DNA from 3 places in the Comamonas sp. C11 genome. Region 2 is predicted to be linked to each of the others. Evidence: predicted binding sites of a transcription regulator. Region 2 holds the regulator's gene; each other region holds the start of a gene.
The links. The regulator FNR, encoded in region 2, switches genes on or off when oxygen is low (the NO sensors DNR and NnrR bind a similar motif). The targets are predictions, from matches to a motif close to TTGATNNNNATCAA.
Positions count from the first base shown of each region.

Region 1: a site for FNR is predicted at 1,307-1,320, ahead of cydD (thiol reductant ABC exporter subunit CydD). Genes of this name have one in related genera too.
Region 3: a site for FNR is predicted at 2,237-2,250, ahead of NOX35_RS24695 (DASS family sodium-coupled anion symporter). Genes of this name have one in related genera too.

Region 1 covers NZ_CP101743.1:4,124,111-4,127,616, reverse strand. Annotated here, with positions in the region: gene NOX35_RS18880 (nitronate monooxygenase family protein) at 226-1,182, shown strand; gene cydD (thiol reductant ABC exporter subunit CydD) at 1,423-3,156, shown strand; gene NOX35_RS18870 (amino acid ABC transporter ATP-binding/permease protein) at 3,153-3,506, shown strand, end outside.
Region 2 covers NZ_CP101743.1:2,338,254-2,341,759, reverse strand. Annotated here, with positions in the region: gene hemN (oxygen-independent coproporphyrinogen III oxidase) at 1-467, opposite strand, end outside; gene fnr (fumarate/nitrate reduction transcriptional regulator Fnr) at 736-1,458, shown strand; gene NOX35_RS10745 (hypothetical protein) at 1,597-1,860, opposite strand; gene NOX35_RS10740 (FixH family protein) at 2,237-2,542, opposite strand; gene ccoG (cytochrome c oxidase accessory protein CcoG) at 2,669-3,506, opposite strand, start outside.
Region 3 covers NZ_CP101743.1:5,360,953-5,364,458, forward strand. Annotated here, with positions in the region: gene NOX35_RS24690 (alkylhydroperoxidase domain protein) at 1-563, shown strand, start outside; gene NOX35_RS24695 (DASS family sodium-coupled anion symporter) at 572-2,077, opposite strand; gene NOX35_RS24700 (hypothetical protein) at 2,346-2,663, shown strand; tRNA gene NOX35_RS24705 (tRNA-Met) at 2,748-2,824, opposite strand; gene rplQ (50S ribosomal protein L17) at 2,865-3,248, opposite strand; gene rpoA (DNA-directed RNA polymerase subunit alpha) at 3,380-3,506, opposite strand, start outside.

The DNA of each region.
Region 1 (3,506 bases), 1.8 Mb from region 2:
ATGATCCTCCGTACACAGAGAAAGCAAAAACTGTTGCCCTGGGGACAGGGAGTGGCGCCATGGCAGGCGAAACTGGCCAAAGGCCAGTCGGACGACTTCACCGTCGGCACAGGAGTGCAAATAGTGAGGCGCCCTTCGAACTGCTTCTGAAACAAGAGCTGACAGCGTATTTGGAACCAACGCTGCAGACCTTTTTTATTCATAAAACGAAGAAGGAGACAACATATGTCCAAGCTGCCACCAGCCCTCAAAAAGCTGGCTTTGCCTGTCATCGGCTCGCCGCTTTTCATCATCAGCAATCCCAAGCTTGTCATCGAGCAGTGCAAGGCCGGTATCGTCGGCTCCATGCCTTCGCTCAATGCCCGTCCGGCCGAGCAGCTGGAAGACTGGCTGGCAGAGATCACCGAGACTCTGGCTGCCTGGGACAAGGCCCATCCCGATCGCCCTTCGGCTCCATTCGCCATCAACCAGATCGTGCACAAGAGCAATGACCGTCTCGAGCACGACATGCAGGTCTGCGCCAAGTACAAGGTGCCCATCATCATCACCAGCCTGGGCGCGCGTGAAGATGTGAACCAGGCCGTGCATAGCTGGGGTGGTGTGGTGCTGCACGACATCATCAACAACAAGTTTGCGCGCAAGGCCATTGAAAAAGGTGCCGACGGCCTGATCGCCGTGGCAGCCGGTGCTGGCGGCCATGCGGGTGTGAAGAGCCCGTTTGCCCTGGTGCAGGAAATTCGCCAATGGTTTGACGGCCCGCTGGCGCTGTCCGGATCGATTGCCACGGGGGGAGCGGTTCTCGCGGCCCAGGCGATGGGTGCGGACTTTGCCTATATCGGCTCGGCCTTCATCGCCACCGACGAGGCGCGTGCCGTGGAAGCCTACAAGCAGGCGATTGTCGAGGGCAACTCCGACGACGTGGTCTACAGCAATCTGTTCACAGGCGTGCATGGCAACTATCTGGCACCGTCGATTCGTGCGGCAGGTCTGGATCCGGAGAACCTGCCCGAGTCCGACCCCAGCAAGATGAATTTTGGCGGCGGCGCGCAAAAGGCCTGGAAGGACATCTGGGGCTGCGGCCAGGGCATCGGTGCCGTCGACAAGGTGCAGCCCACGGCCGAGCTGGTGGCTCGCCTCAAGCGTGAATATGCCGAAGCCAAGGCCAGCCTGCTGGTTGCCTGAGGCAGTTCACTATCTTCTGTGCCAACGGCGTCTTCGGACGCCGTTTTTTATGGGCGGCTTGCTCGCTTGATGTTGCTCAAGCACGACTTGTTCAAGGGTTAACCCTTGTTAAATCGCTTCGGAGTTGATGCGTATCAATGTAGGCCTGGTCCTGCAATTGGCTTTTGCATATCAAGTCATGATGATTGTCAAAAGAAGAGTAGTATTCCGTTAATTTCAGTAAATACTGAAAATTGAGAAATGCAGCACACCCCTTCTTCCTCCACCGACAATCAGGTCGATACAGCACATGCCGAGTTGGCGAGCGTCATCCGTCGCCCCAGCGCGGGAGCTGTGTGGCAGGTGCTTGCCGGACTGATATGGCTGCCGCAGGCAGCCTTGCTGGCCTGGGCTGTACAGCTCATGGCCAACGGTCAGGGCATGGCGGCCGTCTGGCCCATGGCGGCTGGCGTGTTGCTGCTGGGCTTGCTGCGAGCCTGGGCAGAAGGCCATGGCGGCATGCTGGCCAATCGTGCAGCGCGCGCACAGCTCAGCAGCTTGCGTGCCCAGGTGGCGCAGTCGCTGGCCCAGACATCGCCGCTGGACAAAAGCCGCCCTGCCTCGGGTCAGGCCGCCAGCGCCATGGCCGAGCAGGCCGAGGCCATTGTTCCGTGGCTGGCGCGCTACCAGAGTGCGATGTGGCGTGTGCGTGTGCTGCCTCTGGTGATTCTGGCTGCCGTGGCCTTGCAGTCATGGGTAGCGGCTCTGATTTTGATGGTTGCCGCGCCGCTGATTCCACTCTTCATGGCGATCGTGGGCTGGCGTGCCAAGGCGGCCAGCGAAGAGCAGATGCTGCAGCTGGGCCACATGAATGCGTTTTTGCTGGACCGCCTGCGCGGTCTGAGCACACTGCGTGCTCTGCATGCCCTGGAACTGACAGGCCAGCGGCTGCGTGAGCATGCCGAAGATCTGCGCGCCCGCACCATGCGCGTGCTGCGCATTGCCTTTCTGTCTTCTGCGGTGCTTGAGCTTTTCTCGGCGCTGGGCGTGGCCATGGTGGCCGTCTATATAGGCTTTCACCTGCTGGGCACGCTGAATTTCGGAGCCTGGGGCGACAAGCTCGGCCTGGGTCAGGGCATGTTCGTGCTGCTGCTGGCACCGGCATTTTTCGAGCCTTTGCGCGATCTCTCGGCCGTCTGGCATGACAGAGCCGCCGGCGAGGCAGCGCTGCAGAACTTGCAGAGCATGCAGGCCCAGTCTGTGCAGATCGTTGGTGCACAGCATGCTGCTGAACCAGCACTCCCGGAAAATGATCATTCCTCGCCTGGCCGGCCTGTGTCCGTAAGCGTTTCGGAACTCAAGGTTCAGGCACCAGGCAGTGACTCCAGCCTTGCGCCACTGTCTTTGCACATACAGGCCGGCGAACATGTGGCGCTGTGGAGTCCCAGTGGCAGCGGAAAATCCGTACTGCTGGCTCAGATTGCGGGCCTTTTGCCGGTTCAGCAAGGTCGTATCGAAGTCGATCGGCGAGCGCTTGATGCCCGCAGCGCAATACAGCTGCGCCAGCGCATGGCCTGGCTGGGTCAGTTGCCCCATGTCTTTGCCGGCTCGGCCGCGCGCAACATCGCGCTGGGGCGCTGCGCTGTAGGACCCGAACAGATTGCCGAAGCCACGCAGCAGGCGGCACTCGACGAGACCTTGGCGCATCGTCCCGGTGCAAGCCTTGGTGAGGGCGGCGCAGGCCTCTCCGGTGGCGAGGTGGTACGTTTGGCCCTGGCGCGCATGGCCGCGCAGACACAGGCCGGACTGCTGCTGGTCGATGAACCTACCGCTCATCTGGATCCCGAGACAGCGGCCCAGATCACGCAGTCCTTGCGCCATCTGGCCAGGGGCCGCACCATGCTGGTCGCGACCCACGATGCACAACTGGCCGCTGCCATGGATCGCGTGATCGAGCTGCCACTGCTGCTACGGCAAGAGGAGCAGCAGGTATGAAGACACGGGACATCTCAATGCGCGAAATGCTGAAGCTGCTGGGCCAGATGGCACCGCACAATCTCTGGCTGGGCGGTGCTGCCCTGGCTGCGCTCACGGTGCTGATGGGCATGGCATTGCTGGGCTTGTCGGGCTGGTTCATCACGGCCACGGCCCTGGCCGGGTTGGTGCCTGCTACGGCCCTGGTGTTCGATGTGTTCGTGCCGTCGGCCGGCATTCGCCTGCTGGCTGTGGGCCGCACCGGTGCCCGCTATGCCGAGCGCCTGGTGACCCACGATGCCACGCTGGCCGTGCTGGCCGCTTTGCGCCAGAGACTGTTCCTGAGCTGGGCTCGACCGCAGGCTGCCCGC
Region 2 (3,506 bases):
TTGCTGACCGTGCGCGGATCGACCTCGATGGAATACTCGCCGGCTGGATCGAGCTTGAAATGCTCACGCATCAGAAGCATCAGCTGCCGCAGCTCGGCATCGCTGAAGAAGGTCGGCGTGCCGCCTCCCAGATGCAGCTGGCTTACCAACTGGCCTTTGCCGCAATGCTCGGTATGCATGGCCAGTTCACGGCTCAGATAATCCAGATACTCGGCAGCCTTCTCATGATGCTTGGTCACGATCTTGTTGCAGGCGCAGTAATAGCAAAGCGACTCGCAAAACGGCACATGCACATAAACGGACAGGGGCAAGGCACGTGAGCCCGAATGCGTCTTGCGCTGTTTCAATGCCAGGATATAGTCGTCTGCACCAAAAGCCTCAACAAAACGGTCGGCTGTTGGGAATGATGTGTAGCGTGGGCCGGGGATATCAAAGCGGCTCAGCAACTCAGGCGTGACTGCGGTCATAACTGGGAGTTAGGGTGCGCCCACACTCTGTATAGAGCAGATTTCAATGGAAATCAGATCCTGAAAATCATGCCCGAAATAGGCAAAAGCGCATGTTTTTGAACGAATACGGGCAATGTGCCCCAAGGCAATCACCCTGTCCTTGATGAAAATCAAGAGACATCAAGGCGAGTGCTGCGACAATTTGATCCATCTCATCTTCAACCACGAGGTCAACGACCGGCGCGACTCTCCACTCTGTGTCTGTCTGCGCCGTTGCTAAAAGCCCATGAATCTTCAGACCATCAAAGCATCCTGCTCCAACTGCAATCTGCGTGAACTGTGCATGCCCATGGGCCTGGACGATGAACAAATGGAGCGTATTGACGAGATTGTGGCCACGCGCCGCAAGGTCAAGCGCGGCGGGCTGCTATTTCGCAATGGCGAAGAGTTCACCTCGCTGTACGCCATTCGCACCGGCTTCTTCAAGACCAGCGTGGCCACTGAGGATGGACGCGACCAGGTCACAGGCTTTCAGATGGCCGGCGAGATCATTGGCCTGGACGGCATCGTCAACGACCACCACACCTGCGATGCCGTGGCCCTGGAAGATGCCGAAGTCTGCATCATGCCTTTCGACAAGCTCGAGCAGCTCTCGCGCGAAGTCACGGCGCTGCAAAATCATGTGCACAAGGTCATGAGCCGCGAAATCGTGCGCGAGCATGGCGTAATGCTGCTGCTGGGCAGCATGCGCGCCGAAGAGCGTCTGGCAGCCTTTGTGCTGAACCTGGTGCAGCGTCTGTCGGCACGCGGCTTTTCGAAGTCGGAGTTGGTGCTGCGCATGACGCGTGAAGAAATCGGCAGCTATCTGGGACTCAAGCTGGAGACCGTGAGCCGCACCTTCTCCAAGTTCGCCGAGGAAGGCATCATCGAAGTCAGACAGCGCCATCTGCGCATTCTGGATACCGATGCGCTCAAGCGCATCGTCAACAGCCAGCAATGCCAGGGCTAAGTTAAGACAGCGGGCTTTTTTGATGGCAGCGAATGCCTGCCAGAAGCTTCCCGCCGCCGAGGCCGCCAGCACAGAGAGCGACCAAGCACCATCCGGGGCCGCCACCGGCCCCGAAACTGCGGCCCTGTGCGCAGCGCTTTACTCGACCAGGGGCTCCGAGACTATGCCCTGGTTCAGATCGCTGGCCGAACGCCCCAACATGACAGTCATCAGTCCGCTGGCCACGGCGACCGCCCAGAAGGCAAAAAAGGCCAGGGTGTAAATGGCATTGCGCGACCATTCCAGAGGCGAGCCCAGCCAGTGCATGTCCAGCGGGTCCACAAAGGCAAATACCACCATTTCCATGATTGCCGCAGCCAGAAAAGCCGGCCAGACAATCCACATCCAGCGTCGAGCATCCATCGCGATTCTCCTTGGCCTGTGGGTTTGAACCCATTTTGCACAATTGCCATGACCTTCCCTGCCACACCAAGGGCATGCACTCAGATAGGAAACCCTGAACCGCTATTATTTAAAGAGCTTCCAGTGCATTCTTTGTATTGACTTAAGGTCAATATCTATCTGAAATAAGCTTTGATAAAGCGCTATGCGCTCCTGATATTGAACCCGCCCGGCCATCCTTTGCCGGTTTTTGAGCACTGCAGACAACCGTCCGACTCTGCGGTCGACCAAGACATAGAGCTCCGCCACGACCGGCCGTGCTCCAGAAAAGTCTGCAACCATAGGCGTAAAAAAAGGCCGCGGAAGCGGCCTTGAGGATGATGCGTTGAAATCGCAGTCAGCGATCCAGCGGATGATCCTTGGCTGGCGTCGCGGCATGGTTGCGCCCCGTCACTGCCGGCGCCAGGCTTTTTTCACTTTCGCTCAGGCGCTGGTTGATTTCCATGCCATGGCGGTAGTAGTCAGGGTCAATCACGGGATCGGGCCTGCTCAGTGCGATGTATGCGGTGACAAAGCCGGCAATCACCACGATCACCGGGCCGGCGATGATGAGCCAGACATGGGCAAACTTCCACCAGGGCTTGCCGTCCTCGGGGTGGATGATCTTGGCCGTTTGCGAGACCTTGGCTTGTGCTGCCAACATGATGAAACCTCTTTCCAAAATTCTGACCACCCAGGCACGCATGGCAGGGTGGCATCAATTGTTGCCGATTGGCGGTGCCCTTGTCCGGCCTCCGTGATGGCTCATGAAGACCGGCAAGACTTGGCATTAACGCGGCACCAGGAACACCGTCTTTTCGGAAATACGCCCTGCTCCGGCAGTCACTGCATCCACATTGAAGTGTACGGGGTGCGAGCCGGGAGTGGCTGAGCCATACGGAATCTGCAGCCGCACCGCAATGCCGCGTGTCTCTGCAGGGCCAACGCTCACTTCCTGATCGGATGCGACCTCCAGATTCTCCAGGCCCTCGGCGCTGATACGGTAGCGCTGCTCGGACTCGGTGGCGTTCATGATCTGCAGACGGTAGACGTTCTCCAGCTTGCCGCCCGCCACGATGCGCGAAAGCGCGGCACGGTCGCGAATCACGTCGACCTTGAGCGGCTCGCGCAGCACCAGACTGGCGATCATGGCGGCGCTGAGGGCTACCAGCACGGCCGAGTAGATCAGCACGCGCGGACGGAAAATGCGGCGAATCACCTGCACCTGCTTCCAGGCCTTGGCCACGGCATTCTGAGTGGTCAACCGGATCAGGCCACGCGGATACTCCATCTTGTCCATCACGGAGTTGCAGGCATCGATGCACAGACCGCAGCCGATGCACTCATACTGCAGCCCCTTGCGGATGTCGATGCCCACAGGGCAGACCTGAACGCAAAGCTTGCAATCTATGCAGTCCCCCAGGCCTTGTGCCTTGTAGTCAACGTCCTTCTTGCGCGGGCCGCGCGCTTCACCACGCTGGGCGTCGTAGCTGACGATCATGGTGTCCTTGTCGAACATGGCGCTCTGGAAGCGTGCATAGGGGCACATGTACTTGCAGACCTGCTCGCGCATATAGCCGGCATTGCCGTAGGTTGCGAACCCGTAGAACGCCACCCAGAAAATCTGC
Region 3 (3,506 bases), 2.7 Mb from region 2:
AGGTCTTCACCCAGGAACAGCTCGACTGGCAGCCATGGATAGCTCCTCTGCAGGAGAGCGAGCTGAGCGAGCGCCACCATGCGGGGCTGGTGGACGCGGCGCGCGCGCGTTCACCTTATTTCCGGCTGCTGGCGCGCGACCCCGACACGCTGGGAGCACGCACGCGCACCGACAAGGACATCTTCTACAACCCCGATGCCGGCCTGCCGCGCGCAGAGCGCGAACTGGCAGCAGCCGCAACCTCACGCACCAACGGCTGCATCTACTGCGCTTCGGTACATGCGCGCTTTGCCTCGCATTTCTCGCACCGCGCAGCCGATGTGCAGCGCCTGCTCGATGAAGGCACGGGCGCCGACCTGGGCCCTCGCTGGAACGCCATCGTCGCCGCCGCCGTGGCCTTGACGCAGACGCCGCCCGCGCTGGAGTCCAGCCATATCGATGCACTGCGCGCCGCCGGGCTCGACGATGCCGCCATCTCCGATGCGCTTCACGGTACGGCGTTCTTCAACTGGGCCAACCGACTCATGCTGTCCCTGGGCGAGCCCTTGCACACGGCCACCTGAGGCCGTAGTCACCACAACCCCAGCAGCTTCCACCAGACAGCGCCGACGACAGCGAAGATCAGCAGCTCCAGCACGCACATGACAGCACCTACGCGCCACCAGACACCCAAAGTCACATAGCCGCTGCCGAAGATGATGGGCGATGTTCCGGTCGCGTAGTGCGTCAGCGTCATCATGATGGCCGAGCCGGCCGTCATCATCAGCATGAAGGGCACGACATAGTCGGCAGGGATCAGCTGCGCACCCACGGTCAGAAAGGCCAGCATCATGGCGCTGATATGGGCGGTGGTGCTGGCAAACAGATAGTGCGAGAAGACGAAGACGCCCACCAGAATGGCAGCCACAGGCAGCCAGTCCAGGCCGCTGGCGACGATGGCATTCTTCAGTCCATCGGCAAACCAGGCGACCACCCCTAGCTTGTTGAGCTGCTCGGCCAGCATGACCAGGGCACCGAACCAGATCAGGGTGTCCCAGGCACTTTTCTCGGACAGCACGTCATCCCAGTCGATGGTGCCCGTGATGATCAGGGCGAACAAACCGAGAAACGCCACCACGGTCGGGTCCAGCGTAAAGGCCGGACCGAAGAGCATCTGCGGCACATTCGCCCACAGCAGCAGCATCATGCCGAAGGTTCCCAGCATGACACGCTCCTTGCCCGACAGCGGGCCCATGCGGGCCATCTCGGCACGAGCGTACTCCACGGCATTGGGCGTGGCCTTGAGCTCGGGAGGCGACAGCAGATAGACCGCCAGCGGCATCAGCAGCAGACACAGCAGGCCTGGCAGCAGCATGTACAGCGCCCAGCTTGTCCAACTCAGATGCAGGGACTGACCCGTGGCCTTGGCCACCAGGTCCACGACCAGAGGATTGGGCGCCGTTGCGGTCAGGAACATGGCCGAAGTGATCGGATTGGAATGGTAGTTGACCAGCGCCAGATAGGTCCCGACCTTGCCCTGTGTACCCTTGGCCGGGTCCGATTCGAAGGCGTTGGCAATGGACTTCATGATCGGATGCACGATACCGCCGCCGCGTGCCGTGTTGCTGGGCGTGAACGGGGCCAGCACCAGCTCACAGATCGCAAGTCCGTAGCCTATGCCTATGGTGCGCTTTCCCATCAGCGCAATGAACAGCAATCCGATGCGGTTGCCGAGCCCCGTTTTCTTGAGGCCGCGCGAGATCAGAACAGCCACCACGATCAGCCAGATCAAGGGGTTCGCAAAGCTGCTCAGCGCATCCGTGATCGCCCCCTTGGAGGAACTGGAGGTCACCTGGGACAGCGACACGATGACAATCGCCATCAGAGCCATCACGCCTATGGGCATGACCTTGAGGATAATCGCCACGATGGTTGTCAGAAAGATGGCCACCAGCTGCCATGCCTTGGCATCCAGCCCAGCCGGCACCGGCGTCAGCAGCAGACCGATCAGCACCAGGGTGGCAATCAATGCAGGCACCAGCCGAAACGGCACGGCCGATTTGAGGTAGCGGAACATCGAGACGATTTTCTCGAACATACAAGTCCTTTTCTTTACCTGCAGCGCATCGAGACACCATACCTCAGCTCGGAGAAATCCAGGAGACACGGACGGGCATTGGTGGTCGAGTCGCAGACTGGCATCATGATGCAGTGCCGCACAGCGTCGACCCCAGGCCGACGTTCACCTTATCGACATTTGATAAGCATCAAGACTTGTAGAAGCAAAATCAACGGCCGGACTCGGGGTATGCCAGCATCCGGGTCTGGGACAGACGTCCATGGATTGAGCAGGAGAGCCACCCTACATGCCAGCGAATCGATTCTTGCCCGATGAATGGGAAAACCGCCTTGAGGAAATAGACCTGGAGATCCTGCATCAGGCAGCCATCTGCAAGATCCGGCTGCTCGGCCCCGGTGCTGTCGAACGCGTGCTGGCCAACGATGCCGGCATCTGCGGTGCCGAACATGAGACGGCATTCAGGACCTTGCGCGGCCTTCTCTATCTGCACTACACCGAGGTACTGCATATCAGCGAGGTGCTGAGCCCGGAAATCGCCCAGGTGATCGCCGACCGCGTACGCGAGCACCTGCGCCGCCGCTCAGGCACGCAGTCAGGGGTATGACGAGCTAAGGCGGATGCTGCCTTCTGGCCCATGGAGAAAATGGACAAAAAAAAGGTCACGACATTGTCGTGACCTTTTTCAATTTGGTTGCGCGAGAAGGATTTGAACCTCCGACCTTTGGGTTATGAGCCCAACGAGCTACCAGACTGCTCCATCGCGCGGTATTTCCAAATTATAGCAGGCTTTGCAGCCTGCCCTGGCTTATTCAGCTGCTGCAGCGGCTTCTTCAGCGCGCTCGACCAGCTCCACATAGGCCATGGGTGCATTGTCGCCCACGCGGAAGCCCATCTTCAGGATACGTGTGTAGCCACCGGGACGCTGAGCGTTGCGGGGACCCAGCACGTTGAACAGCTTGGTCACGCTGTCGCGGTCGCGCAGACGGTCGAAAGCCAGACGGCGGTTAGCCACGGTATCAACCTTGGCCAGAGTGATCATGGGCTCGATCACGCGACGCAGTTCCTTGGCCTTGGGGACCGTGGTCTTGATTGCTTCGTGCTCGATCAGCGAGTTCATCATGTTCTGCAGCATTGCCTTGCGGTGTGCAGAAGTGCGGTTCAGTTTGCGGAGGCCGTTGCCGTGACGCATGGTGCTTTTCCTTTGCTCCCCGTTTTTATCCGGAGATCTTTTCTAAATTAAATCAGGCAGCCGTATCAGGTACTGCCCGAGGCACTTGGACTTTGCCAGATCAACTCCGGCAAAGTCCTCTATTGTAGCAATTAACGCTTTTCCAGGCCAGCGGGTGGCCAGTTTTCAAGCTTCATGCCCAGAGTCAGACCGCGGGAAGCCAGAACTTCCTTGATCTCGTTGAGCGACTTACGACCCAGGTTGGGAGTCTTGAGCAGC